Regions from separate parts of the Aromatoleum sp. genome, predicted to be linked through region 3. Evidence: riboswitches for the same ligand, from Rfam matches in the RefSeq annotation. Region 3 holds a riboswitch; each other region holds the start of a gene.
What was found. Region 3 has a riboswitch for cobalamin ahead of V6M37_RS04110 (energy transducer TonB). Riboswitches for the same ligand answer to the same signal wherever they lie in the genome.
Positions count from the first base shown of each region.

Region 1 (10,431 bases), on a different contig from region 3:
GCCGCAGGACGAGATCAACCGCCTGCTCGTGCGCCTCGCGCGGGCGGGCAAGCGCGTCGTGCGGCTCAAGGGCGGCGACCCGTTCATCTTCGGCCGCGGCGGCGAGGAGATGGAGGTACTCGTCGCGGCGGGCGTCACCGTCGAGGTCGTTCCCGGCGTCACCGCCGCGGCCGGGATCGCCGCGTACGCGGGCATTCCGCTGACGCATCGCGACCACGCGCGATCGGTGATCTTCACGACCGGCTTTCTGAAGGACAGCGCGCTCGATCTCGACTGGCCGATGCTCGCGCGGCCCGGGCAGACGCTCGTCGTCTACATGGGCATTTCGCGGCTCGCGGAGATCTGCCGGCAACTGATCGCGCACGGCCTGCCGGCGACGACGCCGGCCGGCGTCGTCGAGCGCGGCACGACGCAGGCGCAGCGCGTCGCGACCGGCACACTCGCGACGCTCGCCGACATCGTGCGCGACGCCGACATCCGGCCGCCGGCGCTGACGATCGTCGGCGACGTCGTCGGCCTCTACCCGCGGCTCGCGTGGTTTGCGCCGGAGGCGGTCGAGCAGCCGCAGCACGCGCCGCATGTCGGCTGCACCGCGGTGCATCCGCGGGCGGAGCCAAAGGCATGACGGCTCGACGTGGAGCGGGTCGCGGCCGCGGCTTGTTCGGCGCGTGATGACGGGCATGCGGCGACGGGGATTTCCCGGAAGGAGAAGACCAAGTCGCGAGGGAAGTCGAAGCGGATGGCGCACGCGGAACGCGAACCAGGAAGAACCAGGAAGAACAAGGAAGTTGACCAGCATTTCAACCGTTTCGAGGTGCCCGCGCCCGCGCGGGAGAATCGGGAAGGCGGTGCGATTCCGCCGCGTGCCCAGCGCCGTGATGAGGATCGTCCGGGCAGGCGTCAGCCACTGGCGAAAGCCGGGAAGGCGCCCGGACGAGTCGAGCCTCAGTCGGAAGACCGGCCTCGAGACCAATTGGCAGCCGCCTGGACCGCGGCGCCCGACTGCTCTATCACAAGGGGACTATCCATGAGCAGCTCCACGCAGGACACGCAGCACCGGCCCTCGTTCAGCGACGACGAGAAGGCGGCCGTCTACCGCGCGATCTATACGCGCCGCGACGTCCGCGGACAATTCATGCCGCAGCCGATTCCCGACGACATGCTCGCGCGCGTGCTCAGCGCCGCGCACCACGCGCCGTCGGTCGGCTTCATGCAGCCGTGGGACTTCATCGTCGTGCGCTCGCCCGAGGTCAAGGGGCGGGTGCATGACGCTTTCCGCACCGCGCACGCGGAAGCGGCGCTGATGTTCGAAGGCGACAAGCGCGACACCTATCGCAGCCTGAAGCTCGAAGGCATCCTCGAAGCCCCGGTCAACCTCTGCATCACCTGCGATCGCGACCGCAACGGGCCGGTCGTCGTCGGGCGCACGCATATCAAGACGATGGACGTCTACAGCAGCGTCTGCGCGGTGCAGAACCTGTGGCTCGCCGCGCGCGCTGAAGGCCTGGGCGTCGGCTGGGTCAGCATCTTCCATCAGGACGCGCTGCGGGAAGCGCTCGGCATCCCGCGCAACATCGTGCCGATCGCGTATCTGTGCATCGGCTACGTGAGCCATTTCTACCGCAAGCCGGAGCTCGAATCCGCCGGCTGGATTGCGCGGCGGCCGCTCGAAGAGCTGTTGCATTTCGACCGCTGGCAAGGACCGGCAGACGAGCCGGGCGCGGCGCTGATGCAGTCCGTGCGGGAAGCACAGGCCGAGGCCAGCGCGGCGAGCCGCTGATCGTGCGGCGGGACGTGGGGGCGGCAGTGCCTCGCCCGGGTCCCGCCGGCGGACGCGGGAGAATGCCCGGCCGTGTTGGGGATAAACTCCCGCCTGTCCCGTCCCGATCTGGACGCGCTTTGCTCGAAGACACCCTCCTGGATACCGGCGGCGGTCCGTCGCGGCGCTGCGCGTGGGCCGGCTCCGACCCGCTCTATCGCACCTATCACGACACCGAGTGGGGCGTGCCGGTCGATGAGGAGCGGACGCTCTTCGAATATCTGCTGCTCGAAGGCGCACAGGCGGGGCTGTCGTGGATCACGGTGCTAAAGAAGCGCGCGCGCTACCGCGAAGTCTTCGACGGCTTCGATCCGGCACGCATTGCGCGCTACGACGACGCGAAGAAGGCCGAACTTCTCACGGACGCGGGCATCATCCGCAACCGCGCGAAGGTCGACGCCGCGATCGGCAACGCCCGCGCGTGGCTTGCGCTGCGCGAGGCCGGCATCGACCCGGTCGCGTGGTTGTGGGGCTTCACGGGCGGGCGCCAGCTCGCGAACGCGTTCGCATCGCTCGCAGACGTGCCGGTTTCGACGCCGACATCCGACGCGATGAGCAAGGCACTGCGTTCGCGGGGGTTCAAATTCGTCGGCAGCACGATCTGCTATGCGTTCATGCAGGCGGTCGGCATGGTCAATGATCACCCGGTCGGCTGTTTCCGCCATGCCGAAGTCGCGCGGATTGCACAGGAGCGCGGGCGATGAGGATGCGGCGGCGACGGCGCGGGACGACGCTCTGAAACTCCCGCGGCCCGCTGCCGTCTGTCCTGCAAGCTTTCGACCCGCCCCTCTCCGATGAACTTTCTCGCGCATGCCTTTCTCGCCGGCGATTCGCCTGCCGACCAGCTCGGCGGGCTGATCGGCGATTTCGTGAAGGGGCCGTTGCCCGCAGGGCTGCCGGCCGAGGTCGCGGCAGGGGTGAAACTGCACCGCCTGATCGACGTGTTCGCCGAAACCGAAGCGGCTTTCGCGCGCAGCCGCGCGCGCGTATCCCCGCCGCGCCGCCGCGTCGCCGGGGTGATCGTCGACATGGTCTACGACCATTTTCTCGCGCTGCACTGGAGCCGCTTCCGTGCCGAGCCGCTCGATGCCTTCACGTCGCGGATGTATCGGCTGATGGACGTGAACGCCGCGCTGCTGCCGCCCCGGCTGCTCGAAATCCTGCCGCGGATGCGCGACGCCGACTGGCTCGCTTCGTACCGCTCGGCCGAGAGCACCGCGCTCGCGCTCGACCGCATCGGCTTGCGGTTGCGCCGGGAAAACCTCCTGCGGGGCAGCGGCGCCGAGCTGGTCGGCGATTACGCGGGCTTCGAGACGGATTTTTTTGCGTTCATCGGACCTGCGCAGCGATTTGCGGAAAACTGGCTGCGGGAGCGGTAAGGACCCCCGCGCTTCCGGCCGCCCCGGACGGGGGCCGCATGGACCGGGAAAGTATTGCTGCGGTGTGCCGCGATACCCTGGATGGGTTAGTTCGCTCGCGGAAATCACGCCGCGTCAAGCCCGAAAACCCTCCTTTGGCGTTGGAATCTACATTTCCTCACAAAAGGCCAAATCCGCGCCGGCCAACGCGTTGCGGCGCGAATTCCCCCCCGGCAGGACCCGAGCTTGCCCTGCGCGCGTTGACAGGGCAGGTTCCTCTAAATACATTGCAGGCGTTGCTGCGTCGCAATAGCTAGCAGCAACGTCTTGATTCGATTGAATTGATAAGGTGCGGCGCCGAGTCTTTCCACAGGGAGGACGGCGCAGAACAGCATGGCCGCGCGCACCGCGGGGGCACGTCGTCAAGTTGCGTCGGCTTGCCTCAACGACCACTGAAGACCGAGTACGTCGATATCCGGTGTCGGCATTCCTGCCGCGCCGGTTCCCAGCCCAAGCACGACCAAGGGCACCGTCACGCCGTTTTTTGGCGCTGCGGGAGATCGATGTGTCCGATCACAGCACGGAGGAACCATGGTCAACGCAACTCGTGATCGGCGGAAGCGAACCACGTCCGACGTCGTCACTCATTTTGCCCAGGCGTCGATGGTGGTGGCGGGCATGCTCGTAGCGGGATGGCTGGGTACCGGCTATCTAGAACATGAACCAGTCGCGTTTGCGGACCTCGGGGTGACCGAAAGCGGCGCGACGAGCGAAGCCGTCGCCGCGGTGGCGGTCCCGGTCGTGCAGGAGCCCGTCCGGCGCACCGCGATCGTCGAGGAAGTACTCTCGTCCGAAATGCGGCGCGTGCGCGACTACGTCGCGGGGCGCTACAACGTGCCGACGAAGATGCTCGACCCGGTGCTCGCCGCCGCCGAGCATCATGGCCGCAGTTCCGGGATCGATCCGCTGCTGATCGTCGCGATGATGGCGATCGAGTCGAGCTTCAATCCGGTCGCCGTCAGCAGCATGGGCGCGCAAGGGCTGATGCAGGTGATTCCGCGCTACCACATGGACAAGATCGGGGACGTGCGCGGGAGAAATCCGCTGTTCGACCCGCAGATCAACGTGCGCGTCGGCACGCAGGTGCTCGCCGAAGGCCTGCGCCGCTTCGGCAGCCTGCAGGCGGCGCTGCAGTACTACGGCGGCGCGCGCAGCGATCCGCAGGCGCGCTACGCGAACAAGGTGTTGGCGATGAAACGCCGGCTGCTCACTGCGGCGGGCCGCGACCTGCCGAGCGCGACCGACGCCTGATCGGCGTTTTCGCAGCCGGGCCGCCGCGAGGCGGCCGGTTTTTGTGTACGGGCTGCGCGGCGCCCGCGCGCTCAGCGCGACAGGCGGAGCCCTTCGATCCGTTCGGCGGCTTCGAGCAGCCGCTCGGCGCGCGTCGTATAGGCGATCCTGAGGTGCCGGCGCGACTCGTGATCGCCGAAGTCCAAGCCGGGGGTCGCGGCGACGCCGGCCTCCTCGATCAGGCGATGGGCGAGGGCGGCGCTGTCGTCGGCGAGGCGCGACACGTCGGCGTAGATGTAGAACGCGCCCTGCGGCTCGGCCGCGACGACGAAGCCGAGTTCGCGCAGGGCCGGCAGCAGCGTGTCGCGGCGCACCGCGAATTCCTTGCGGCGGGCTTCGAGAAGCTCGATCGTCGCCGGCGCGAACGCGGCGAGCGCCGCGTGCTGGGCGGGTGTCGATGCCGAGATGAAGAAGTGCTGCGCGAGCTTCTCGATTTCGCGCTCGTAGCCGGCCGGCACGACGAGCCATCCGAGCCGCCAGCCGGTCATGCCGAAATACTTCGAGAAGCTGTTCACGACGAAGACGTCGTCGGCCGACTGCAGCACGGTGGCCGAGTCGACGCCGTAGGTGAGCCCCTGATAGATTTCGTCGACGATCAGCGTGCCCGCGCGCGCGCGCACCGTGTCGCGCAGCGCGACGAGTTCGGACGGGTCGAGCAGGGTGCCGGTCGGGTTCGACGGGCTCGCGACGACGATGCCGCGCGTGCGCGGCGACCAGGCCGCGGCGAGCTGCACGGGGGTGGGCTGGAAGCGCGTCGCTCGGTCGACCGGCAGCGCGCGGGCGACGCCTTCGAAGCTGCGTACGATGTGGCGGTTCGACGGATAGCCGGGATCGGGTAGCAGCCATTCGTCGCCCGGGTCGGTCGTCGCCGCGAGCGCGAGAATCAGCGCGCCCGACGCGCCCGGCGTGACGACGATGCGTTCGGGCGGCACATCGGCTTTGAGACGGTCGTGGTAGAAGCGGGCGATCGCGTCGCGCAGGCGCGGCAGGCCGAGCGCCGCGGTGTAACGCACGTCGCCGCTCGCGAGAAAGCGGGTTGCGGCCTCGATCATCGGCGGCGGGGTCGGAAAGTCCGGCTCGCCGACCTCCATGTGGATGATGTCGTGCCCTTGCGCCTCGAGTTCGCGCGCGCGGCGCAGCAGCTCCATCACGTGAAAGGGCTGGATGTCGGCGAGGCGTCGGGCGAAGTGCGAGGTCATCGGGTTTCCTTCCACTGGCAACGTCCGGATGAACGGCGCGCGAAGGGCGGGTGAGGCCAAAAATGAAAAAGCGCCGACGGGTCGGCGCTTTCGGCTTTCGATCGGGCTGCCGGACGAGCGCCCGGCAGCGGGTCGGACCTCAGACGGCGAGCGTCAGTTCGAACAGTTCCCGCTTCAGCACGAGCTCGCGCGGCAGGCGATCCTGCAGCTTGTCGAACCATTCCTTGTGCAGCGCGAGTTCCTTCTTCCACGCTTGCGCGTCGACGCTCGTCAGCGCGTCGAACTGCTCGCGCGTGACGTCGGCGCCGCTCCAGTCGATGTCCTCGAACTTCGGCATCCAGCCGAGGCCGGTTTCCTTGCCGCCGACGCGGCCGCGCACGCGGTCGACGATCCACTTCAGCACGCGCATGTTCTCGCCGAAGCCCGGCCACATGAATTCGCCGCGCTCGTTCATCCGGAACCAGTTCACGCAGAAGATCCGCGGCGTGTCCTCGACCACGTGGCCCATCTTCAGCCAGTGGTTGAAGTAGTCGCCCATGTGGTAGCCGCAGAACGGCAGCATCGCGAACGGGTCGCGGCGCACGACGCCCTGCGCGCCGAACGCGGCCGCGGTCGTCTCCGAACCGAGCGTCGCGGCCATGTAGACGCCGAAGTTCCAGTTGAACGCTTCATAGACGAGCGGCACGGTCGTCGCGCGCCGGCCGCCGAAGATGAACGCCGAGATCGGCACCCCGGCCGGATCTTCCCACTGCGGATCGACCGACGGGCACTGCGACGCCGGCGCGGTGAAGCGCGAGTTCGGGTGCGCCGCCTTGCGGCCGGTTTCCTTCGCGATTTCCGGCGTCCACTCCTTGCCCTGCCAGTCGATCAGATGGGCCGGGGCTTCCTTGCTCATGCCTTCCCACCACACGTCGCCGTCGTCGGTCAGCGCGACGTTCGTGAAGATGATGTTTTCCTTCAGCGTCGCCATCGCGTTGTAGTTCGTCTTTTCGGACGTGCCCGGCGCGACGCCGAAGAAGCCGGCTTCGGGGTTGATCGCGTAGAACTTGCCGTCCTTGCCCGGCTTGATCCACGCGATGTCGTCGCCGATCGTCGTGATCTTCCAGCCGTTGAAGCTCTTCGGCGGGATCAGCATCGCGAAGTTCGTCTTGCCGCAGGCCGACGGGAACGCCGCGGCGACGTAGGTCTTCTCGCCTTCGGGCGACTCGACGCCGAGGATCAGCATGTGTTCGGCGAGCCAGCCTTCGTCGCGCGCCATCGTCGAGGCGATGCGCAGCGCGAAGCACTTCTTGCCGAGCAGCGCGTTGCCGCCGTAGCCCGAGCCGTACGACCAGATTTCGCGCGTCTCGGGGAAATGCACGATGTACTTCGTGTCGGGGTTGCACGGCCAGCGCGAGTCCTCCTGGCCCGGCTCGAGCGGCGCGCCGACCGAATGCACGCACGGCACGAACTCACCGTCGGCGCCGAGCACGTCATACACCGCGCTGCCCATGCGGGTCATCGTCCGCATGTTGACGACGACATACGGGCTGTCGGAGATCTCGACGCCGATGTGCGCGATCGGCGAGCCGAGCGGACCCATCGAGAACGGGATCACGTACATCGTGCGGCCGCGCATGCTGCCGGCGAACAGGCCGTTCAGCGTGTCGCGCATCTTCGCCGGGTCTTCCCAGTTGTTCGTCGGACCGGCGTCGGCCTTGTCCTTCGAGCAGATGTACGTGCGGTCTTCGACGCGCGCGACGTCCGACGGGTCGGAGCATGCGAGGTAGGAATTCTTGCGCTTTTCCGGGTTCAGCTTGACCAGCATGCCGGCCTGGACCATTTCGGCGCACAGCCGGTCGTACTCGTCCTGCGAGCCGTCGCACCACACGACCCGCTCGGGCTGCGTGAGTGCGGCGATGCCGGCGACCCACTTCTTGAGGCCTTCATGACGGACGTAGGTGGGAGCAGCGGCCAGGGCGGCCTCGGCGAAGCGTTGATTCATGGTGGGATATTCTCCAGATTGCACGTGCGAAACCGGTCCCGTCGGTCGTGCCTCTGGCCTGTTGGCCGGCGGGTGCAAGGCATCCGCCTTGCTGTCGCGGCTGCGGAAACTACTAGGGTTAACCGCAGTCGGCGAAAGCCTAATATTATGCCACGGCAGCGCATTGGCCCGGAATGGCGTTGAAAGCTTTTCTTTCGGTACTCGTGCCGGGCCCGCTTTCGCGCATCGCGCCCGAAGTCGTACTCGCCGCGCCCCACAACTCGAACGAAGAGACCGCCATGGATGAACTGATACGCTCCGCCGCCCTCGACTACCACCGCCATCCGCAGCCCGGCAAGATCTCGGTGATGCCGACGAAGGTGCTGTCCAACCAGCGCGACCTGTCGCTCGCCTACTCGCCCGGGGTCGCCGCCGCGTGCGACGCGATCGTCGAGGATCCGGCCGAGGCCGCGACCCTGACCGCGCGCAGCAACCTGATCGGCGTCGTCACGAACGGCACCGCGGTGCTGGGCTTGGGCAACATCGGCCCGCTCGCCGCGAAGCCGGTGATGGAAGGCAAGGGGGTGCTGTTCAAGAAGTTCGCCGGCATCGACGTGTTCGACCTCGAGATCGCCGAGCACGACCCGGACAAGCTGATCGACATGATCGCCGCGCTCGAGCCGACCTTCGGCGGCATCAACCTCGAGGACATCAAGGCGCCCGAGTGCTTCTACATCGAGTCGAAGCTGCGCGAGCGCATGAAGATCCCGGTATTCCACGACGACCAGCACGGCACCGCGATCGTCGTCGGCGCGGCGGTGCTGAACGGCCTGCATCTGCTCGGCAAGGACCTGAAGAAGATCAAGCTCGTGACCTCCGGCGCCGGGGCGGCGGCGCTCGCGTGCCTGCGGCTCCTCGAGAAGCTGGGGATTCCGGTCGAGAACATCTGGGTCACCGACATCGAGGGCGTCGTCTACGAGGGCCGCACGGTGCTGATGGACCCGATCAAGGCGCGCTACGCGAAGCCGACTTCGGCGCGCACGCTCAGTGAGGTCATCGAGGGCGCGGACGTGCTGCTCGGCCTGTCGGCGGGCGGCGTCGTCAAGCGCGAGATGGTCGCGAAGATGGCGGCCAAGCCGCTGATCCTCGCGCTCGCGAACCCGATCCCCGAGATCCTGCCCGAAGAGGTCCACGCGGTGCGCGACGACGCGATCATCGCGACCGGGCGTTCGGACTATCCGAACCAGGTGAACAACGTGCTGTGCTTCCCGTTCATCTTCCGCGGCGCGCTCGACGTGGGCGCGACGACGATCACCGACGAGATGCAGCTCGCCGCGGTCCACGCGATCGCCGAGCTCGCGCGCGCCGAGCAGAGCGACATCGTCGCCGCCGCCTACGGCGAGAAGGTCTCCGGCTTCGGCCCCGACTACATCATCCCGCGCCCGTTCGACCCGCGCCTGATCGTCAAGATCGCGCCCGCGGTCGCGGTCGCCGGCATGGCGTCGGGGGTCGCGACGCGCCCCATCACGGACTGGGACGCGTACCGCGGCCAGCTCAACAACTTCGTCTGGCACTCGGGCCTGATCATGAAGCCGGTGTTCGCCGCCGCGCGCGGCACGGGCCAGCGCATCATCTTCGCCGAAGGCGAGTCCGAGCGCGTGCTGCGCGCGGTGCAGACGGTCGTCGACGAAGGTCTCGCGAGCCCGATCCTGATCGGCCGACCCGACGTCATTGCGACGAACATCGAGCGCTTCGGCCTGCGCATCCGCGCCGAGCGCGACTTCGTGCTCGTCAATCCCGACTCCGATCCGCGCTTCAAGGAGCTGTGGATGGATTACCACCGGCTGATGGAGCGGCACGGCGTCTCGGTCGACTACGCGAAGAAGGAAGTGCGCCGGCGCACGACGCTGATCGGCTCGCTGATGCTCAAGCACGGCTACGGCGACGGGCTGATCTGCGGCACCTACGGAATGCACCGGCTGCACCTCGAGTTCATCGAGAAGATCATCGGCCGCAAACCGGGCGTCGAGAACTGCTATGCGATCAACGTCGTGAGCCTGCCCGGGCGCACGCTGTTCCTCGCCGACACCTACGTGAACTACGACCCGACGCCCGAGCAGATCGTCGAGATGACGCTGCTCGCGAGCGAGGAGATGTCGCGCTTCGGCCTGACGCCGAAAGTCGCGCTGCTGTCGCATTCATCGTTCGGCTCGGCCGACTCGCCGACCTCCGAGAAGATGCGCGCCGCGCTGCAGCTGCTGCACGAGCGCCATCCCGAGATCGAGGTCGAGGGCGAGATGCACGGCGACGCGGCGCTCGACGCGGAGTTGCGCCTGCGGATCTTCCCGAACGCGCGCATGCGCGAACAGGCGAACCTGCTGATCTTCCCGACGCTCGACGCCGCGAACATCGCGTTCAACCTGCTCAAGACCGCGGCCGGCGAAGGCATGACGATCGGGCCGATCCTGCTCGGCGCGGCGAAGCCGGTGCATATCCTGACGCCGTCGGCGACGGTGCGCCGGATCGTCAACATGACCGCGCTGACCGCGGTCGAGGCATTGCAGAACCCGGCCTGACGCGGCGCGTCGTACGACACGGGCGTGCCGGCCTTCCGGGGCCGCGCACGGCCGTGGCATGATCCCGGGCATACCTGCAAGCGACCGGGATCTGCATGGCGGATGACAAGGCGGCACTCGTTCTGACCGGGGGCGGCGCGCGCGCCGCGTACCAGGTCGGCGTGCT
Region 1 covers NZ_JAKFEF010000007.1:131-10,561, forward strand. Annotated here, with positions in the region: partial or broken gene cobA (uroporphyrinogen-III C-methyltransferase) at 1-625, shown strand, start outside; cobalamin riboswitch at 796-980, shown strand; gene bluB (5,6-dimethylbenzimidazole synthase) at 1,028-1,780, shown strand; gene V6M37_RS01295 (DNA-3-methyladenine glycosylase I) at 1,900-2,523, shown strand; gene V6M37_RS01300 (acyl carrier protein phosphodiesterase) at 2,614-3,198, shown strand; gene V6M37_RS01305 (transglycosylase SLT domain-containing protein) at 3,769-4,488, shown strand; gene V6M37_RS01310 (pyridoxal phosphate-dependent aminotransferase) at 4,560-5,726, opposite strand; gene V6M37_RS01315 (phosphoenolpyruvate carboxykinase (GTP)) at 5,866-7,710, opposite strand; gene V6M37_RS01320 (NADP-dependent malic enzyme) at 7,989-10,265, shown strand; gene V6M37_RS01325 (patatin-like phospholipase family protein) at 10,361-10,431, shown strand, end outside.
Region 1: linked by a shared signal. The riboswitch ahead of bluB (5,6-dimethylbenzimidazole synthase) and the one ahead of V6M37_RS04110 (energy transducer TonB) in region 3 are both predicted to bind cobalamin.

Region 2 (10,431 bases), on a different contig from region 3:
GGTCGACGAGCCACGGCGCAAGCCCGAACAGCATCGCGCCGAGCGCCCCGACCGCCGCCCCGCCCGAAATCCCGAGCACGTACGGGTCCGCGAGCGGATTGCGCAACAGCACCTGCATCAGCGCCCCCGCGATCGCGAGCAGCCCCCCGCACGCGAACACCGCGACCGCGCGCGGCAGGCGCAGTTCGCGGACGACCCCCCCCGGGAGGCTGTCGCCGTCCCCGAGGAGCCCGGCGACAACGTCCGGGAACGAGATGTGCAGGTCACCCGCCGAAAGCGCGAAGACCAGCGACCCGCAGGCCGCGAGCGCGAGCACCGTTAGGACGGGAAGGACGCGGGGGACGATGCGCAATTGCAGAGGGCTCCCTCAGCAGCGGATCACGCGGGTTATCAGAAGGACAGTTTCGCGCCGACCTTCCACGTACGGGCGAAATTGACCGGATAGATCTGATCGTCGCCGACCCACACGCCGTTCTCATACTCGAAGAGATTACTCACCGCCGCGTACACTTCGACATCCTTGATGCGGTGGCGGTAAGCGAGGTCTGTCGATTGGTACTCGCGCTGCTTCTGCGCGTTGTTGTTGTCGAAATCGTCGGCGGCCCACGCCTTGCTGCGCCATGTGTGCGACAGATAGAAGTTTCCGCGCTCTCCGACCTTGACGTTGAACCCCGCGACGACGTTATGACGCGGGACGCCCGGCAGTTCCTGGCCGTCGAACGCGCCGTTGCCCGAATCCTCGCGGTCAATCATCGCCCGCGTCCAGGTGTAGTTGACCAGCACGGTCAGCCCTGGCGTCACCATCCACGAATCCTGCGCCTCGAGGCCATATTTGTGCGAGCGGTCGATATTGGTGTTGAAGCTCGTCAAGAAATTGCCGGAGTCGAAGAAGTAGATCTCGTCCTCGAGTTTGGCGTGGAACGCCGCGACCTTCAGACGATTGACCGACGTGACGTGGTTCATACCGAGCGTGAGGGTGCGCACCTTCGCGGGCTCGATGAACGCGTTGAACCGCACGATGCTCGGAAACACCGAGAAGTCCGCCTGGAAGAAGCGGTCGATGTCCGGCGCCTGGAAGGCGCGGTTGTAGTTGCCGAACACCGACAGCGCGCTGTCGACGCGGTAGTTCGCGCCGATGTCCCACGACGTCAGGTCTTCGTCGTCCTTGAGGCGATTACCGGCGTCAGGCTCGAACTCGTACTCGACACGCTCGCGACGGGCGCCGGCGGAGAGGGTCAGATCCCCCAACTCGTACTGCCCTTGGACAAATCCGCCGAGATTGCGCTTCGTCGTGTCGTTGTCGCTTCCCTTGCGCACGCCGTCGAAGGACTGCACTCCGGCCGTGAGCGAGAACACATCGCCGAGGTACTGCAGCGAAATTTCATCCGACAGGTAGCGGTAGTCGGACTTGAAGTCGAACTGCACGAATTCCGACATCTTGTCTTCGTCGCTGTGGCGGGCCGCCAACCGCACCGACGACGTCAGGTCGTACTCGGCACCTACACCCCAGTAGTCGGTCTCGTACTTTTGATGCGTATAGGGCGTCGGATTGCCGAAGAAGTCCGGTTTCGCAGCAAACGTCGCCGGGTCGTCCTTGAACTGGGCGAGTGTCAGCGAATCGGGAAAGCGGGTGTCGATGCGCGAACTGCCGGCGTCGAAACTCAGCTTCAGCCCATCCGCGGGCTTCCCGGAGGCACCGACGCGCCAGCTTTCTGCGTCGGATTCGTCGCGATGCCCGGTCGAATCCTTGTCGCTGAACCCGCCATGCTCGCTGTGGTCGACGGTCGCCGACAATGCGAAGCGGTCGCGCACGAGACCGGCGCTCCCGGTCGCCCCGATCGCGTCGTAATTGCCCGCGTTCACCTCGATGCTCGCGCCGGGGCGCGGCTTCGTGTAGATCTGGATTGTCCCCGCGGTCGCGCCGTCACCGTAGATCACCGAGCCGCTGCCTTTCGCGATCTCGATGCGGTCGATATCGGCCAGCGGGATGGCGCCGAGCAGTTGCGGCACGATGTCGATGTTATTGAGGCGCCGTCCGTCCAGGGAAATTACGACGTTCTGGAAGCCGTCGGAGGCGCCATAGCCGCGCATGTTGATGCTCGGGGTGTAGCGGTTGCCGAAATACGGCCCCACCTGGATCGACGTCTGCTGCGCCAGGTAGTCGACGAGCGTGGTCGCGCCGGAGCGTTCGATGTCGCTGCGGCGATGGACTTCGGACGCGTAGGTTGCGGCAACGTCGGGCGTGTCGATGCGCGTCGCGGACACGATCACCGTTTCACCGCTCGCGTCGGCGGCCTGCACGGCGGTCGCGAATGCAAGCGGAAAAGCAGCAGCAACCGCGACGGCCGTCGCGGACAGGCGGATGTTCATCGGGATTCTCCCTGTGCCGCGGCAGCGTCCCCGCTTACCGTGGCGATGTTTCACGAGTCAGCGCCCATCGGGGAGCACGATGCGAGCACGGAAAAAGCGCGCTTCGCCGCCACCCCGCGGCACTTCAGCCAATTCGCGTTCGGGCCGGTATCCGGACTCGTGGGCTGGCCGGCGTTCCGGATGGAACTGCCGGACCGGTCGCATCGCCTTCCCGGACTCGTCGTCCAGTGGCGGTTGGATGCGCCTTGCGTCCACTTACCGTTGCGGGGGCAGCGCAGGCATTGCGTCACGCTTCGAGAGCGCTCGCGCACCTGTTTCCCGTTTAACCTTCCGGCGAGACTCGCCTTCGGGCACCTGAAACACGTCGCATCCGAAACCCGGATGCGGGCGTGGATAATAGCGTTTTCCACGACTTCCTGCAGCGCGAAATCCGCGCGGATCCCCACGACATGTCCGCCCACCTGATCCTCGGCGGCGCCCGCTCGGGCAAGAGCCGCCTCGCCGAGACGCTCGCGCAAGACAGCGGCCTGCCGGTGACCGTCATCGCCACCGCCGAAGCCCTCGACCCCGAAATGGCCGAACGCATCCGCCGCCACCGCGAAGACCGCCCCGCGGCATGGCGCGTCGTCGAGACGCCCGTCGCGCTCGCGCAGGCGCTGCGCGACGAAGCGCACGAAGGGCGCTGCGTGATCGTCGATTGCGTGACGCTGTGGCTGATGAACCTGATGGTCGGCGCCGAGTTGCTGCCCGCGCCGCTCGACGCGCACCACCTGCCGCGCTTCCTCGCCGAGCGCACCGCCCTGCTCGACTGCGTGCTGCAGCTGCCGGGGCCGATCCTGCTGGTCGCGAACGAAGTCGGCCTCGGCCTCGTCCCGGAGACGCCACTCGGCCGGCTGTTCCGCGACGAAGCCGGACGGATGAATCAGGCGCTGGCCGGCCTTTGCGAGAAAGTCACCTTCGTCGCCGCGGGGCTTCCGCTGGCGCTGAAGGGCTGAGCCGCGGGCTTCCCGGCACCGCCGCGAACGGCAAGACGCGCCGCGCCGCCGTGCTACCATCACCGCCCTTCAGGACAACGTCACACTCCCCGATGGACTTCGACATCCGCCCTCCCGCGACCGAACTCGCGGCCGCGCTGCAGCACCGCATCGACCGCAAGACCAAGCCGCACGGCGCGCTCGGGCGCCTCGAAGCGCTCGCGCTGCAGATCGGCCTCGCGCAGCAGACGCTGAATCCGCAGATCCGCCAGCCGCACGTCGCGGTCTTCGCCGGCGATCACGGCGCGGCGCGCGCGGGGGTCTCCGCGTTCCCGCAGGAAGTGACGTGGCAGATGGTTGAGAACTTTCTCGCCGGCGGCGCGGCGATCAACGTGTTCTGCCGGCAGATGGGGCTCGATCTGACCATCGTCGACGCGGGCGTCAACCACGATTTCGGCCGCCGTCCGGGCCTCGTCGACGCGAAGGTCGCGAACGGCACGGCGAATTATCTCGAAGCGCCGGCGATGAGCGCGGACCAGTGCCGCGCGGCCGTCGCTCGCGGTCGCGACCTCGCGCATGCGCTCGCGGCGAACGGCTGCAATCTCGTCGGCTTCGGCGAAATGGGGATCGGCAACACGGCGTCTGCGACGCTGCTCACCTGCTGCCTAGCGGGCGCGGACCTGCGCACCGCAACGGGCCGCGGCACCGGGCTCGACGACGCCGGCGTGAGCCGCAAGCAGAAGCTCCTCGGCGAAGCGCTCGCGCGCGGCGGCCGGATTTCGGAGCCGCTCGCCGCGCTCGCCGAATACGGTGGCTTCGAGATCGCAATGATGGTCGGCGCGATGCTCGGTGCCGCGGAAAAACGCATGGTCCTGCTGATCGACGGCTTCATCGTCACGTCGGCGCTGCTCGTCGCGCACGCGATCGCGCCGCAGATCCTGCCCTATTGCGTGTTCGCGCATCGCTCGAAGGAGCAGGGCCACGCGGTCCAGCTCGAGCACCTCGGCGTCGACGCGCTGATGGATCTCGACCTGCGCCTCGGCGAAGGCACCGGCGCCGCGCTCGCATTCCCGCTCGTGCAGGCCGCGGTGAATTTCCTCAACGACATGGCGAGCTTCGATTCGGCCCGCGTCGACGGTCAGCTGGAGCCGGGCCGGTGAGCGTGCGACGCGAATGCCGCCGCGCTCGCGCAAGCCGATGAACGCGCTGCGCTACCAGCTCGAACTCTTCTTCACCGCGCTCGGTTTCTTCACGCGGCTGCCGGTCCCGACGTGGGTGCCGTGGTCGCCGGAGCGGCTCAATCACGCGGCACGCTACTTTCCGCTCGTCGGCTGGCTCGTCGGCGGCCTCGGGGCGGCGAGCTACCTCGCGCTCGCGCAGGTCCTGCCGCCGACGCTCGCGGTGCTGCTGTCGATGGCGGCGACGATCCGCGCGACCGGCGCGTTCCACGAGGACGGCTGGGCGGATGCGTGCGACGGCCTGGGCGGCGGGTGGGACAAGGTCCAGGTGCTGACGATCATGAAGGACTCGCGCATCGGCAGTTACGGGACGGTCGGCCTCGTGCTGATACTGCTCGCGAAGGCCGCGGCGCTCGTCGAACTCGCCGGCGCGGGCGACCTGAAGGTCGCGGCCGCGCTGCTCGTCGCGCACCCGCTGTCGCGGCTCGCGTCGACGAGCCTGATCCACCTGATGGAATACGTCCGCGAGGACGAAAGCTCGAAGTCGAAACCGCTAGCGCGGCGGCTGTCGGCCGCCGAACTCGCGACCGCGACGCTCTTCGGCCTCGCCCCGCTCGCATTGCTCGCGCCGCTCGAAGCGGCGGCTGGGCTCGTCGCGACGTTCGCGGTCACCGCCTGGGCCGCGCGCGTGTTCCTGCGCCGCCTCGGCGGCTACACCGGCGACTGCCTCGGCGCCGCGCAGCAGGGCAGCGAACTCGCCTGTTACCTCGGCATCCTCGTCGCATGGAACTTCACCTGATCCGCCATCCGCGACCGGACGTCGCCGCCGGCGTCTGCTACGGGCAGGCCGACGTCGGCGTCGCCGAATGCGTCGCGACGGTCGCCGCGCGGTTGCGGCCGCTGCTCCCGGCGGGCTACGCGCTGCACGCGAGCCCGCTCGCCCGGGCGCGGCTGCTCGCGGCCGAACTCGGCGCACCGGTCCTCGATGAGCGGCTCCGCGAGATACACTTCGGCGAATGGGAACTGCGGCCGTACGCCGAGATCGGCGCGGCGATCGACGCCTGGGCGAGCGCGCCGCTCGACTTCCGGGCGCCGGGCGGCGAATCCGCGCGGCAGATGGCGGCGCGGGTGCTCGACTGGCTCGGCGAAGTCGTCGATGGCCGCTCCGGCGAGCCGGTCGTCGTCGTCGCCCACGGCGGCCCGCTGCGCGCGATCGCCGGTCACCTGCTCGGTCTGCCCGCCGAGCGCTGGCTCGGGCTCGACTTCGCGTGCGGCCACGCGACCCGGCTCGATGTCGAAGACTGGGGCGTCGCGCTGAAGTGGTTCAATCGCTGAGTTGCGCACCTGCGTCACGGCGGCTTCGGCCAATCCGCGCACCCGAAGAACGGCTGCGGGACGCGCACGCCGTCGCGTGAGAGCAGCGGGTTCGGTTTGCCCCGGGTGACGCCCATCGCGCACCCGGCCCGACCACGACGGACCGCGCCGCGACGCCGGCCGCTCGAAAACAGCGGTTCATGGGATAATCTTCGACTTTTCAGCACGCTGGTCACGCCTTCCGCCTCATGCCGCCCACCCTGCCCGACTTCTCGAACGGCCGCGTCCTCGTCGTCGGCGACGTCATGCTCGACCGCTACTGGCACGGTTCGACGACCCGCATCTCGCCCGAAGCGCCTGTCCCGGTGGTCAAGGTCGAGGCCGACGAGTTCCGCGCCGGCGGGGCCGGCAACGTCGCCCTCAACGTCGCATCGCTCGGCGCGAACGCCGAGCTCGTCGGGCTCGTCGGTCGCGATGAAGCCGCGCGGCTGCTGCACGAACGGCTCGAAGGCGGCGGCGTCGTCTGCCGGCTGCTCGAGGCGCCGCAGCATCCGACGATCACAAAGCTGCGCGTGATCAGTCGCCACCAGCAACTGATCCGGCTCGATTTCGAAGACAACTTCGCGATGCTCGAAAGCGCCGGCGTCGAGGAAGCGTTCCGCAACGCGGTCAGCGGGAGCGGCGCGATCGTGCTCTCCGATTACGGCAAGGGGACGCTCGCCGAAGTCGGCACGCTGATCCGCGTCGCGCGCGAACATCGCGTCGCAGTCGTGGTCGACCCGAAGGGCACGGATTTCGGCCGCTACGCCGGCGCGACGGTGATCACGCCGAACCTCAGCGAGTTCGAGGCGGTCGTCGGGCACTGCGTGGATGAAAGCGCGCTCGTGTCCCGCGGTGAGGCGCTGCGCGAGATGCTCGACCTCGAAGCCCTGCTCGTCACGCGCAGCGAGCGCGGTATGACGCTGCTGCAAAAGGGCGCGGAGCCGCTGAACCTACCGACGCAGGCGCGCGACGTGTTCGATGTCACCGGCGCGGGCGACACCGTCGTTGCCGTGCTGGGCGCGGGGCTCGCCTGCGGCCTGTCCCTGCCGGACGCGACCGCCTTCGCGAACCTCGCCGCCGGCGTCGTCGTCGGCAAGCTCGGGACCGCGACCGTCAACCTGGCCGAACTCGATCTCGCCCTGCATGCGGCGAGCGCAGTCCGCCCGGCCGAACCGCGCGCGTAACGCGGACGTATTCAGGAGGGAAATGATGATCATCGTCACCGGCGGCGCCGGCTTCATCGGCAGCAACATCGTACAGGGCCTGAACGACCGCGGCCACCGCGACATCCTCGTCGTCGACGACCTCACCGACGGACGCAAGTGCCTGAACCTCGCGGACGCCGACATCCGCGACTACATGGACAAGGACGATTTCCTGCGCCGCATCGAGGCGAACGAGGAGTTCGGTCCGGTCGAAGCGATCTTCCACGAGGGAGCGTGCTCCTCGACGACGGAGTGGGACGGCCGCTTCGTGATGTCCGTGAACTACGAGTACACGAAGTCGCTGCTCGCGTGGGCACTCGCCCGCCGGGTGCCCTTCCTGTACGCGTCGTCGGCGTCGGTTTACGGCATGGGCCCGACGTTCCGCGAGTCGCGCGAGTTCGAGCGCCCGCTCAACATGTACGCGTACTCGAAGTTCCTGTTCGACTGCCACCTGCGCACGCTCGCGCCGCGGATCGACAGCCAGGTCGCGGGCCTGCGCTACTTCAACGTGTATGGGCCGCGCGAGCAGCACAAGGGCAGCATGGCGAGCGTCGCGTACCACTTCCACAACCAGCTCAACGAGAGCGGACGGCTGCGTCTCTTCGAGGGGGCGGACGGCTACGGCCCGGGCGAGCAGCAGCGCGACTTCATCCACGTCGACGACGTCGTCGCGGTCAATCTGTGGCTGCTCGACAACCCGGGCGTGCGCGGCATCTTCAACGTCGGCACCGGCCGCGCGCAGACCTTCAACGAGGTCGCGCGTGCCGCGCTGGCGTGGCACAAGGGCGAAGCCGGCGGCGGCGGCATCGACTACATCGCCTTTCCCGAGCACCTCAAGGGCCGCTACCAGAGCTTCACGCAGGCGGACATGAGCGCGCTGCGGCAGGCGGGCTACGACCGTGAGTTCATGCCGGTCGAGGTCGGCGTGCCGCGCTACATGGAATGGCTGGCGCTGCGCGACTGATGGCCCCGAGCCGCAGGATTCTCGTCGTCGGGCCGTCGTGGGTCGGCGACATGGTGATGGCGCAGAGCCTCTTCATGACGCTGAAGGCCGCCGGTCGGTGCGAGATCGACGTGCTCGCACCCGGATGGTCGCTGCCGATCCTCGAGCGCATGCCGCAAGTGCGCCGGGGCATCGCGATGCCGCTCGGACACGGGCAGTTCGACCTGCGTACGCGCTGGCGGCTCGGGCGCGAACTCGCGAAGACGCGCTACGACCAGGCGATCGTGCTGCCGGGGTCGCTGAAATCCGCACTCGTGCCGTTCTTCGCCGGCATTCCGCAACGCACCGGCTTCCGCGGCGAGATGCGCTACCGCCTGCTCAACGACATGCGAACGCTCGACAAGCAGGCGCTCCCGATGACGGTGCAACGCTTCATCGCGCTCGGACTGCCGCCGCGCGCGATGCTTCCGCACCCGCTGCCGCGACCGAGCCTGACGCCGGACCCGGCGAACCAGTCGCGCCTGCGCGAGACCCATCGGCTGAGCGCCGACCGTCCCGCGATCTGCTTCATGCCGGGCGCGGAGTACGGCCCGGCGAAACAATGGCCGCTGCCGCATTTCGCGACGCTCGCGCGCGAACTCGTCGCCCGCGGCCACCAGGTCTGGATTCTCGGCTCCGACAAGGACGCCCCCGCGGGCGACGAGATCGTGCGTACGGGCGGCAACGGCGTCGTCAACCTGTGCGGGCGCACGCGGCTCGCCGACGCGGTCGACCTGCTCGCGATGAGCGAGGCCGCAGTGACAAACGACTCGGGACTGATGCACGTTGCCGCCGCGCTCGACCGGCCGCTCGTCGCGATCTACGGCTCCTCGACGCCGGACCACACGCCGCCGCTCGCCGACCGCGTCGTCGTACGCTACCTTCGCCTCGAATGCTCGCCGTGCTTCGAACGGGTCTGCCCGCTCGGCCACACGAACTGCCTGAAGGAGATCACTCCGCAGAGCGTGCTGCGCGCGCTCGAATCGCTCGGCCTCGCCGCACCGCTGCGTTTCGTCCGCTCCGCCGGAGCCGTCTGAATGCGCGTGCTCGTCGTCAAGACGTCCTCGCTCGGCGATGTCATCCATACGCTGCCGGCCCTCACCGACGCGGTGCAAGCGATCCCCGGAATCCGTTTCGACTGGGTCGTCGAGGACGCCTTCGCCGAGATCCCGGCGTGGCATCCCGCCGTCGATCGCGTGATCCCGGTCGCGGTCCGGCGCTGGCGCAAGGCGCCGCTGCGCGCGCTGATCAGCGGTGAATGGAGCGGCTTCAAGCGGCAGATCGAGAAAGGCCGCTACGACGCGACGATCGACGCGCAGGGACTGTTGAAGAGCGCGGTGCTGACGCGCTACAGCGGCAAGCCAGTGCACGGTCTCGACCACAATTCGGCGCGCGAGCCGCTCGCGAGCCGTTTCTACTCCCATCCGCACGCAGTGCCGGTCGGGCGCCACGCCGTCGACCGCGTGCGCGAGCTCTTCGCGAAAGCGCTCGGCTACACCGTCCCCGACGGGCCGGGGGATTACGGCCTGGACCGCCGGCGGCTCGCCGGCACCGAGGAGCGCGAACCCTACCTGCTGTTCCTGCACGGCACGACGTGGGTGACGAAACACTGGCCCGAGATCTACTGGCGCCGGTTGGTCGAGCGCGCCACCAGCCGCGGCTGGGCCGTGCGCCTGCCGTGGGGCAACGACGTCGAATTCCAGCGCGCTCAGCGGCTTGCGAGCGATCTTCCCGGCGTGACGGTGCTGCCGCGGCTGCGGCTCGAAGGGATCGCGCGCGAGGTCGCCGGCGCGCGCGCGTGCGTCGCGGTCGACACCGGGCTCGGCCATCTCGCGGCGGCGTTCGGCGTGCCGACGCTGTCGCTGTTCGGCGCGACGAACCCCGGCTACACCGGCGCGTGGGGCCCGAACCAGTTCCATCTCGCGTCGAACCTCGCGTGCGCGCCGTGCCTGCAGCGGCAGTGCATGCACGTGCCGACGACCGAGGAGCGGGCGCGCTTCGACCTGGTCGCCGAACACCCGCTGTGTTTCACGCGGCTCGACCCGGAACGCGTCTGGACTTCGCTGCAGTCGATCCTCGCGGGCAACAGCCTGCCCGACGCGGTCGAACTCCCGGTCGGCGGCGCCGACGGCTCGCTTGCCGACACCGCCGGCGCGCAGCCGCCGCTGATCCGCTGCGTCTTCGACCGCAAGGCCGCCGGCTGATGCAGCTCGCGTTCTGTCTGTACAAGTTCTTCCCGTTCGGCGGCCTGCAGCGCGACTTCCTGCGCATCGCGCTCGCCTGCCAGGCGCGCGCCCACGCGATCCGCGTCTACACGCTGCACTGGGAAGGGGAAGTTCCGCCGGGCTTCGACGTGATCCGGGTGC
Region 2 covers NZ_JAKFEF010000085.1:49,240-59,670, reverse strand. Annotated here, with positions in the region: gene V6M37_RS18430 (FecCD family ABC transporter permease) at 1-352, opposite strand, end outside; gene V6M37_RS18425 (TonB-dependent receptor) at 391-2,370, opposite strand; cobalamin riboswitch at 2,496-2,744, opposite strand; gene cobU (bifunctional adenosylcobinamide kinase/adenosylcobinamide-phosphate guanylyltransferase) at 2,820-3,365, shown strand; gene cobT (nicotinate-nucleotide--dimethylbenzimidazole phosphoribosyltransferase) at 3,458-4,504, shown strand; gene V6M37_RS18410 (adenosylcobinamide-GDP ribazoletransferase) at 4,551-5,321, shown strand; gene cobC (alpha-ribazole phosphatase family protein) at 5,306-5,857, shown strand; gene rfaE1 (D-glycero-beta-D-manno-heptose-7-phosphate kinase) at 6,085-7,062, shown strand; gene rfaD (ADP-glyceromanno-heptose 6-epimerase) at 7,088-8,047, shown strand; gene waaF (lipopolysaccharide heptosyltransferase II) at 8,047-9,102, shown strand; gene waaC (lipopolysaccharide heptosyltransferase I) at 9,103-10,269, shown strand; gene V6M37_RS18380 (glycosyltransferase family 4 protein) at 10,269-10,431, shown strand, end outside.
Region 2: linked by a shared signal. The riboswitch ahead of V6M37_RS18425 (TonB-dependent receptor) and the one ahead of V6M37_RS04110 (energy transducer TonB) in region 3 are both predicted to bind cobalamin.

Region 3 (10,431 bases):
GCGCTGCTGACGCTGCCGCTCGCGGCCCAGATGCCAGCGATGTTCGGCGCGGGATGGACTGCCGACGCACCGCACGAAATCATTCCGCGCTGGCTGCAACTGATCCTCGCGTCGCCGGTGCAGTTCTGGATCGGCGCGCGGTTTTATCGCGGCGCGTGGTCGGCGCTGCGGGGCGGCGGAGCGAACATGGACGTGCTGATCGTGCTCGGCACGAGCATGGCCTGGGGCTACAGCGCGGTAGTCACCTTGCTCGGTCGGCACGATCTGCACGTCTATTTCGAGGCGTCCGCCATGATCGTCACGCTGATCCTGCTCGGCAAGCTGATGGAGGCACGTGCCAAGGCGCGGACGACGGCGGCACTCGACGCGCTGTTGCGTCTGCAGCCGCGGCAGGCTTTCGTGGAACGCTACGGAGACATCGTGGCGGTGCCCGTCGAAACGCTGCAGCCGGGCGACGTATTCGTCGTCCGACCGGGCGATTCGGTGCCGGTCGACGGCGAGATCGTTTCCGGAAGGTCGGCGCTCAACGAAGCGATGCTGACTGGCGAGAGCATGCCGGTCGATAAGCACGATGGCGAGCCGGTGTTCGCCGCGACGCTGAACGGCGAAGGCGTGTTGCGGTGTCGCGCGACGGGTGTCGGCGCACACACGCTGTTGGCGGGCATCATCCGGATGGTCGAGCAGGCGCAGGGGTCGAAGGCCCCGGTCCAGAGGCTTGCCGACCGGATATCCGCCGTGTTCGTGCCGGTCGTCGTCGGGATCGCATTCGTGACGTTCGTACTGTGGTGGTGGTTCGCGGGGGATTTCGGGCAGGCGCTGACGAGCGCTGTCGCGGTGCTCGTGATCGCGTGCCCCTGCGCGCTCGGCCTCGCGACCCCGACCGCGATCATGGTCGGCACGGGGCAGGGCGCGCTGGCCGGAATGCTGATCAAGAATGCGCAAGCGCTCGAACTCGCCGAGAAGATCCGCGTCCTCGCGATCGACAAGACGGGTACGCTGACCGAAGGAAGTCCGGCGGTGAGCGACGTGGTTTCCGCCTGCGGCTGGAGTGGCGACGCGCTCCTCGGGATTGCCGCCGCGCTCGAGCAGACGAGCGGGCACCCAATCGCGACAGCGATCGTCGCCGAGGCGCGGCGCCTCGGCGCGCCGATCGCGGCCGCGGACGCGGTTTCGGCTATTCCCGGTAAGGGGCTGAGCGGTGCGGTCGAAAACCGGGATATCCTGCTCGGTACGCCGGCTTTTCTCGCCGAACGCGGGGTAGCGGTGCCCCCGGGTGCCGCGCCTGAACTCGCCGCTGCCGGGAAGACGCTCGTCGCCGTCGCGGTCGACGGGCAGTTCGCGGGCTTGATCGGCATCGCCGACCGCGTCCGTCCCGATTCGGCTGCTGCGGTCGCGCGACTGTACGGGCGCGGGCTCCGTGTCGTCATGCTGACCGGAGACCACGAGGCGACCGCGGCGGCGATCGCGACACAGACCGGCATCCGCGACTGGCGCGCGGGCGTGTTGCCGGGGGACAAGGCGGCGGCCGTCCAGAAGCTCGCGGCGAACGGCGAGCGCGTCGGCATGGCCGGCGACGGCATCAATGACGCGCCGGCGCTCGCTGCAGCCGATGTGTCGTTCGCGATCGGCGTCGGTGCCGACGTCGCGGTCGAGGCGGCCGACATCACGCTGGTGAAAAACAGTCTCAACGGCGTCGCGGACGCGATCGACCTGTCGCGGGCAACGCTCGCGAAGATCCGGCAGAACCTGTTTTTCGCGTTCATCTATAACGTGCTCGGCATCCCGCTCGCTGCGTTCGGCTTACTCAATCCGGTGATCGCGGCTGCGGCGATGGCGATGAGTTCGGTGTCGGTGCTCGGCAATTCCTTGCTGCTGAAGCGGTGGCAACCGGGGCGATAAATGTTTTCTTCGAAGGAGGTTCGAGAGATGGCTGAAGCGACGATCAAGGTCGAGGGGATGAGCTGCGGCGGCTGCGTGCGCAGCGTCACCGAAGCGTTGAAGGCGCAACCCGGGGTCGGCGACGCCGAGGTGACGCTTGAGACGGGGCAGGCGCGGATCGACTACGACCCGGCGCTCGTATCGGTCGCGCAACTTCGGCAGGCGGTCGAGGACGCGGGGTTCGACTCGCCCGCCTGAGCGCCGGGGGTCGAATCAGTCTTCGAGGCGGAAGACGATCGGCACGTTGAGCCAGCTCTCCATCTTCACCTCGCCCTTGCTCGCGGGCACGAAGCGCCAGTTCTTCACCGTTTCGCGGGCCGCATCGTCGAGACGTGGATGTCCGCTCCCTTCGGCGATTTCCACCACCCCGGCGGCGCCATCGGCGAGCACCCGGACTCTCAGCAGTACGCGCCCTTCCTCTCCCCGGCGACGCGAGATTCGCGGGTAGGTAGGCGCGGGGTTGCTGAGGTAGGCGGCGTCGAAACGCGCTTCCGTAATCGGCAGCGAAGCGCCCTGCGATGCACGGGCGACGGGCGCAGAAGCGGCTGCCTCTGCGGCAGAGTGCCTTGGACTGTGACTGGCCGATACCGTGGCCGACTCGGCTGCCGAAGGACTTGGGGCGACCGGAGCGGGCTCCGCCGTCGGGCCGTCATCGCGCGAGTCACTGGCCTTCTCTTCGACGGCAACCGGCGCCGGTCTGTCCCGCCGCGGATCGGGGCGGCGAGCCTGCGTCGGGGGGGGCGCGAGCTTGGCGGGCGCCGGATTCGGGGACTTCGGCGCGGCGTGGGCAGAGGCAGCGCGAGCGGGTGGGAAAGCATCCGGCGCGGGTGTGGGGGGCAGGGGCGACGGAATGTCGTCGTGCGCCGGGGGCGCCACGCGATCGGGCTCGCTCACGCCCGCGTCGGTCTGCGACGGAACCTGAGCAGGGCCCGCGGGCGCAAGCAGGCGGACGACCATGACGGGCTCGGCCGGGTGAGCCGGCGTGCCGCTTCCGAGCGTGGACAGCGCGAACAGACCCGCGGCGTGAGCGCCGGCGACCGCGACCAGCCATCCCCAATGCAGACGGGGGAACCAGGACGCCCTGCGTGTGCTGTCGAACGAGAAGAATCGAGAAGCCGCCAAGCCGATCAAAATCCGCGGAAAGTTCGTCGAACGCGGGCGGGCACGGGCACGAGGCGCGTGCTGCGCGGCTCACCCGCAACGCAGTCACTTTGTGGTTCGAAGGCCGGTCTCCGGGCTTTGCGCGAGCGCGCATCTACCGTTGCGGGGGCAGCGCAGGAGTTTCACCTGCTTCCCGATTCTCCGCGCGCATCTGCCGCGGCACCTTCGAGAGAGCGCGATTATAAGCCTTGCGGGGCGATCTCGGCCGAGCTGCGGGGCGAAGTGGCAAAGCCGAGAACGTCCGTCCTCGTGTGCGAAAGTACGGCTCCACGGCTGCCTCCGGTGCCTGCCCCGCGTCCGCACGCTGCGCGAAAGTGCGATTGCCGCTTCCTCTGGCCAGCGCGTCGTCCACCGCGGAATGAGACGCCCACTATGACGGCGTCGCAATGTTCGGCGGCGACTTGATTTAGATCACTTACATACGGTTACGTTCTCTATACCTTCCGGTGCGCCCGCACGGGCGTGTTCGCGACTTGTCGCGGCGACAAGCCGTGCGACGCTCGACTGTCCTGACCTGGAACCGATGATGAAAACATTCCTTGCGCCAGCCGCAGCGATGATGAATCGGCTGAGTTATCCGATGAAGTTCGGTCTGCTCGGCCTCGGCACCCTCATCGCGTTCGCGAGCCTGATGCTGGCGCTGGCGAACGAACTCAACGACACGATAGACCGCACGCGGCGCGAGTTGGTCGCGTCGGCGCTGTCGCGGCCGTTGTCGAAGGTCGCCGAGCTTACCCAGCAACATCGCGGCATGTCCGCGTCACTGCTCGGCGGCATGAAGGTGATAACCGACCAGCGCGCGGCGAAGGAGCGCGAGGTGGACGCGGCGATGGCGGCGCTCGAGGCGAAGTTGCCGACCGTCGACCGTAGCGGCGAAACGTGGAGTTCGATCCGCACCGAGTGGGACCGGATCAAGCGCGATGGCCTCGACTGGACGGCGTCTGAAAGTATCGCCGCGCACACGCAGATGATCGAGCGCCTGCTGTCCTTCCAGATTGCATTCGCAGACGCGTACGGGCTCAGCTTCGATCCGGAGCAGGAGAGCTTCTACCTGATGTCCACGGCGATCGCGCGCATGCCCTATCTCCTCGAGCGCATCGGCCGCCTGCGGGCGCGGGGATCGTCCCTTCTGGCGGGATCGGAGGCCGACGAAAACGCGCGCTTCGATTTGCGCGTGTCGTCGGCGGAAGTGCGCGCCGCGGTACGTGAAGTCGAAGTGAACACGGCGAAGATCGTCGCGCAGCGTCCGGAGCTGCGGCCGAGGCTGGAAGCGACGCTCGCCGCCTTGAACGAGAAACTGGGCGCCGTCCAGCAAGTCGTCGACGAAATCGGGGCAGGCGATCTCTACAGCACGCTGTCGAGCACGTACTTCGACATGGCGACCGCTGCGATCGACGTCGGTTACGCGCAGATGTACGACGTGCTGCTGCCGACCCTCGACGAGCTCCTGCATCAGCGCATCGAGCGCGCCGAGGACGTGCTGCGCTTCAACATCGCGGTCGTTGCCTTCGTCGTCGCGGCGATCGTCTACCTGGCGATCGGCGCCTACGCGTCGATCATCGCGAGCATCCGCGGCCTGTCGCGAGGCAGCGAACGTTTCGCCGGGGGAGACCTCACGACGCGGATCGAGCTGAAGGCGCGGGACGAACTGCGCCAGGTTGCGGACAGCTTCAACGGCATGGCGGGCGAGATGTGTGCGCTGATCGCCAAGATCCAGGGCAACTCCGGCGAAGTTGCCGACGCGGCGCGCGGCATGGCGTCGTCGTCGAAGCAGATCGATGCCGCATCGCAGAATCAGAGCGAAGCCGCGGCAAGCATGGCCGCCGCGGTCGAGCAGATGACCGTGGGCATCAGCCATATCGCCGGCAATGCCGGCAGCGCCGATGAGCTTGCGCGCCGATCGGGCACGCTCTCCCGTGAAGGAGGCGAGATCGTCGCTGCGGTCGTCGCGGAAATCCGAGAAATCGCCGCGTCGGTCGCGCAGTCGGCGCAGACGATCGAGGAGCTGGGCCGCAGTTCGGGGCAGATTTCGTCGATCGTCGCGGTGATCAAGGAGATCGCCGACCAGACGAACCTGCTCGCGCTGAATGCGGCGATCGAAGCCGCGCGGGCCGGCGAGCAGGGGCGGGGATTCGCTGTCGTCGCCGACGAAGTGCGCAAGCTCGCCGAGCGGACGACGCAATCGACGCTGCAGATCGCGCAGACGGTGGAGGCGATCCAGAAGGGTTCGCGCGACGCGGTCGAGGGCATGCAGCTCGGGGTCGAGCGAGTCAATGCCGGGGTCGTGCGAGCGGAGCGCGCCGGGGAGGCGATGGCACGAATCCAGGACGAGGCCGGGCGCGTGGTGGAAACCGTCGCGGAAATCTCGGACGCGCTGCGCGAGCAAAGCGCCGCGTCGGCCGAGATCGCGCGCAACGTCGAGACGATCGCGCAGATGACCGACGAGAACACGTCGGTCGCTGCCGAGAGCCATCGTGTCGCCGACCGCCTCGAAACCCTCGCCGGCGGCCTGTTGCAGGACGTCGGCCGCTTCAAGGTGACGTGACGCGAACCGCGTATCGGGGCCCGGCCGGATTACGCGACCGGGAACGCTGACGCCGGATGAGGCTGCACTGCGTGGCGCAGCGTGTCGGACGGGAGTTCGCCGAACATCATTTTGTAATCGGCGGCGAAGTGCGACAAATGCCAGAAGCCCCAGCGCGCCGCGATGTCGGCGACCGACTCCTGCCCGTATGCCGCATTCTTCAGCGCCCGCCGCACCCCGTTCAGGCGCATCGCGCGCAGGAAGCTGACCGGATTCAGGTTGAGGATGTCCTGGAAACTGTATTGCAAGGTGCGGCGCGAGACCTTCAATTCGGTGCACAGGTCCGCGACTGTGATGGGTTCGTCGATGTGCGCGCGCATGTATTCGCGAGCGCGGTCGACGATCTGCTGCCGTCCGCGTCCGGCGCCCGTGCAGCGGCTGCCAGAGTCGGAGGCTTCGTTGATCGCGGCGATCAGACTGCCATAGATCGCCTGCTCGAGCCCCTTGCGCGTCTGCGCGTGACGCAGCAGCGCGGGCGTGGCCTCGAGGCTCGCCATCACCGTCAGCAGGAAGGAACGCAGCGTCGAGACCTGTTCGGGCGTGGCGGCGAGCACGCGCCGCTTGCCCATTTCGGCTTCGATGTCCCGATGCTCGACCCTCGCCGCGTAGTCGTTGAACATCCGGGCGTCAGTCGTGACCGCGACGACGTCGTGGACCCTCGGCGTGCGGTAATCGAGCTCGTCGCCGCCGCGCAGCGTGATCAGCGAGTCGAGTGTGCAGGCTTCGCCGCAGTACCAGCCGTTGCCGTCGACTTCGACGGGCACGCCCACGGTGCGCGAGCCTTCCCACGCGTAACCGATCTCGTGAACCACCTGGTTCGTGCGCTCGCGAAAAATCTGGATGTTGTCGAACCAGAACTCGCCGAACTTGCCCGCGAAAGCGCCCGCCGAGAGCTGGTCGTAGCGCTGCCGCCAATGCTGCAGGCAGGACGCGTGGTCGTCCGCGTCGCGGGTGTCGAGCCGCACGACGGAAAAAGCATCGTCGCCGCCGGATGCCGCAACCGCGTTAGCCGTTGCCGCTGAAAGAGCTTCCATTCGGCCTGTCTCCTGACCGGAAAGTTTGTGTTGATGCTTTCTTTATGTTCTTCAGGGTAATACCAAATCCTTACCGCGAACAAGCCTTTATTGACCGGCCGGTCGGGGATTCAAGGCGGCTCTCATAACGCGACCGAAAGGGCTACTGTCGTCATGGTAGTTTGACTAGGAGCAATTCCGGATGCAGCAATCCATTCGACCCCCGAGAAGCGCGGCGAAGACGTCGGCGCCCGGAGCATTTGCCGATTTCGGATAACGCATCCGCGAAACGCGTTCCTACAATCCGCCTCACCGATGCAGCCGGCACCACGCTGCAATCGGACAAAAGCAGCCGCCGCGGATACAGCGAGCGGACGAGGAGACAACGGAAGCGGACCACAGCGTCCGCATTCCGGCGGAGGAGGAGGTCGACAAATGACTCGGCACGAAGCAACGCTTTCCGGCTTTGCCACGCAGTCCGCATCCCGCAGCCCGGTGCCGCCGGCCCCGGCACAAAGCCCCGCACGCCGCGGCGCGCCCTTCACCGTCTCCTTCCAGTACCCCCACCCCTCGAACCGTCGGTCGTCCTGATCGTCCACGGCCGGCCGCGGCAGCTCGCGCATTGCCGATCGAGCCGCTCCAGCGTGCCGGCCATCGGTGTGCGCAGACCCGCGGAGACGCGCGTGCAACACAGAAGCTGCAGGGAACACAACCAGAGCGAGGAGACGAAAGTGACCAGAACAACTAGCAAACTGCCCCGCATCGGCCTCATCTGTTTCGCCGTGGCGGCGGTTGCCGCCAGTCCGGCGGCGCGGGCCGTCGCAACCGAGGCAGAGGCCGCCAGTCTGGGCAAGGCCCTGACCCCGATCGGCGCGGAGGCCGCAGCGAGCAAGGACGGTGCGATTCCGACATGGAGCGGCGGAATGACCCAGGTGCCGGGCGGATGGAAACCAGGCCATCTCGATCCGTTCAAGGACGACAAGCCGCTGTACTCGATCGACGCCTCGAACCTCGACAAGTACACCGACAAGCTGTCGGCGGGGCAGATCGCGCTGATCAAGACTTACAAGGGCTACCGGATGGACGTGTATCCGAGCCGCCGCACCTGTCCCGTGCCGGACTTCGTCGCGACGCAGACGAAGAAGAACGCGACCGCTGCGAAGCTCGGCGGCGACGGCTGGCAACTCGAGCAGGTGTTCGGCGCCGGCGTGCCGTTCCCGGTGCCGAAATCCGGCGCCGAGGCGATGTGGAACTACAAGCTGCGCTATACCGGCCTCGGCCGCCGCGCGCAGATCTCCGCGCTGATGCCCGAGAAGGACGGCAGCTACGTCGAGAACAAGCAGTGGGCGTACGAGATGTACCCGTTCAACGACCCGAAGGTGACCGGGCCCGCGGACGTCGGCAGCGTCGAGTCGAAGCTGCTGTACGACGTGATGTCGCCGCCGTCGCGCGCCGGCGAGGGGTACCTGATGCACACGTACATCGACAAGCCGCAGGACGCGTGGATCTACTTCCCCGGCCAGCGCCGCGTGCGCCGCTCGCCGACCTTCGCGTATGACAACCCCGTCGCCGGTTTCGACAACCTGTACTTCGTCGACCAGATCAACATGTTCACCGGCGCGCTCGACCGCTACGACTACAAGCTCGTCGGCAAGAAGGAGATGTACGTGCCGTACAACTCCTACAAGCTGATCGACAAGACCCGCAAGTTCAAGGACATGCTCGGGGCCGAGTACGTTAACCGCGACCTGATGCGCTACGAGCCGCACCGCGTGTGGGTCGTCGAGGCGACGGTGAAGGCGGACAAGCGCCATTCGTTTGCGAAGCGCGTGTTCCACTTCGACGAGGACTCGTGGGCGCTGTTGCAGGTCGACATGTACGACGCGAAGGGCAACCTGTGGCGCGCTCAGGAAGGCAGCCTGTGGGCCGCTCCGGACGTCGGCGCGTGCATCACGTACGAGACGCAGATGTACGACCTCGTCGCGCGCCGCTACGTCGTCGACAACTGGACCGCCGAAGGCGAAGTGCTCGACCTGACCGCGGCGAAGGATGGCCGGATCACGGCCGCGAACTTCACGCAGGACGAAATGCGCCGCCGCGGCGAGCGCTGACCGACCGATCTCAGGGAGAAACCCAATGAAAACAAAGACGATCCAGAATCGTCGGGGCACGCTCGCGCCTTCGATCCTCGCACTCTCGGTCGCGGCGGCCTGCTGGTCGCCGGCCGCCCACGCGTTCCGCTTCGGCTCCGAGGACGGGCTGTCGGGCAACTTCGACAGCACGATCTCGTTCGGCGTCGCGAAGCGTCTGCAGTCGCCGAGTTGCCGGACGATCAGCAACGACAGCGGCGGCTGCAACAACGGCACCAACAACGAGCTGTCGCGCGTCTACAACCTCGACGCGCTCACCGGCTACGCGAACGCCGACTTCAACTACACGAACTTCGACGACGGCACGCTGAACTACGATAAGAACGACATCGTGTCGGCGGCGCTGAAGGGGACGCACGACCTGTCGCTGAAATACCCCGGCGGCTGGAGTGCGCTGGCGCGGGTGAACTGGTTCCACGACTGGAAGGCCGACGACACGCAACGCACCGACGTCGCGAGCGAGGCGACCGACGACGCGACGCTGCTCGACCTGTGGGTCGCGAAGACGTTCAGCGTCGGCGATCGCCGCGGCAAGGTGAAGCTCGGCAACCAGGTGATCTCGTGGGGCGAGGACATCTTCATCGTCGGCGGCGTCAACCAGATCAACGCGATCGACCTGCAGAAGTTCCACGTGCCGGGCACACAGCTGAAGGAGATCTTCATCCCGGCGCAGATGATTTCGGGTTCGATGGACCTCACCGAAAAGCTCGGCGTCGAGGCGTATTACCAGTGGCGCTGGAACGGCTTCAAGTTCGACCCGTCGGGCACGTTCTTCTCGGTCGCGGACGTGCTGGGCAAGGGGCGCCGAGTCGCCTATGTGCCCACCAGCATTGTTCATGACTTTGAAGCCGTCGGTGCATTTCCCCTTGGCACATGTGAGGCGCTGCCCAACGGTCGTTGCGGCGACGACGCGGGACTGCCCGACGCTGCTCTCGTCAATCTCGGCGTCGCTACGCCGTATCTCGGCCAGCGTGAACCGAAGAAAGACGGTCAGTACGGCGTCAACTTCCGCTACAACGCTGAAGAAATCGACACCGAGTTCGCCTTCACGTACCAGCGCTACCACGACAAGCTGCCGTTCCTCGGCTTCACCGGCAACACCGCGGGCGCGGTCACCGGCTACTTCCTCGCTTACGGCGAGGACAAGGACCTGTACGCGATCTCGGCGAACACGAAGCTGATGAACATCGCGATCGGCGCCGAGCTGTCGTACCGCCCGGACGACAGCGTCGGCATCGACCCGACCGTGCCGTTCGGGAACATCTTCGGCGGTGCGTCGAGCAAGTTCAGCATTTACGAGCACGGCAGCAACCCCGGCTTCGTCGAGGAGGAGAAGTATCAGTTCCACCTGACCGGCTTCTACACCTTCTCGCACAACGACCCGCTCGGCGGCGTCGCGAAGGCGCTCGGCGCGACCGACGGCTTCATCCTCGCGGAGGCTGCGGTCGCGCATTACCCGGGGCTCGACACGAGCGGCGTGACGCCGTACTTCCTGCCGAACTACGACATCCCGGACAAGACCTCGTGGGGCTACGTCGTCGAGGCGGCGCTGAACTATCCGAACGTCTGGGACTCGGGCGTGACG
Region 3 covers NZ_JAKFEF010000017.1:33,014-43,444, reverse strand. Annotated here, with positions in the region: gene V6M37_RS04120 (heavy metal translocating P-type ATPase) at 1-1,899, shown strand, start outside; gene V6M37_RS04115 (heavy-metal-associated domain-containing protein) at 1,927-2,136, shown strand; gene V6M37_RS04110 (energy transducer TonB) at 2,152-2,895, opposite strand; cobalamin riboswitch at 3,145-3,281, opposite strand; gene V6M37_RS04105 (methyl-accepting chemotaxis protein) at 3,626-5,644, shown strand; gene V6M37_RS04100 (helix-turn-helix domain-containing protein) at 5,674-6,717, opposite strand; gene V6M37_RS04095 (DUF1329 domain-containing protein) at 7,428-8,807, shown strand; gene V6M37_RS04090 (DUF1302 domain-containing protein) at 8,833-10,431, shown strand, end outside.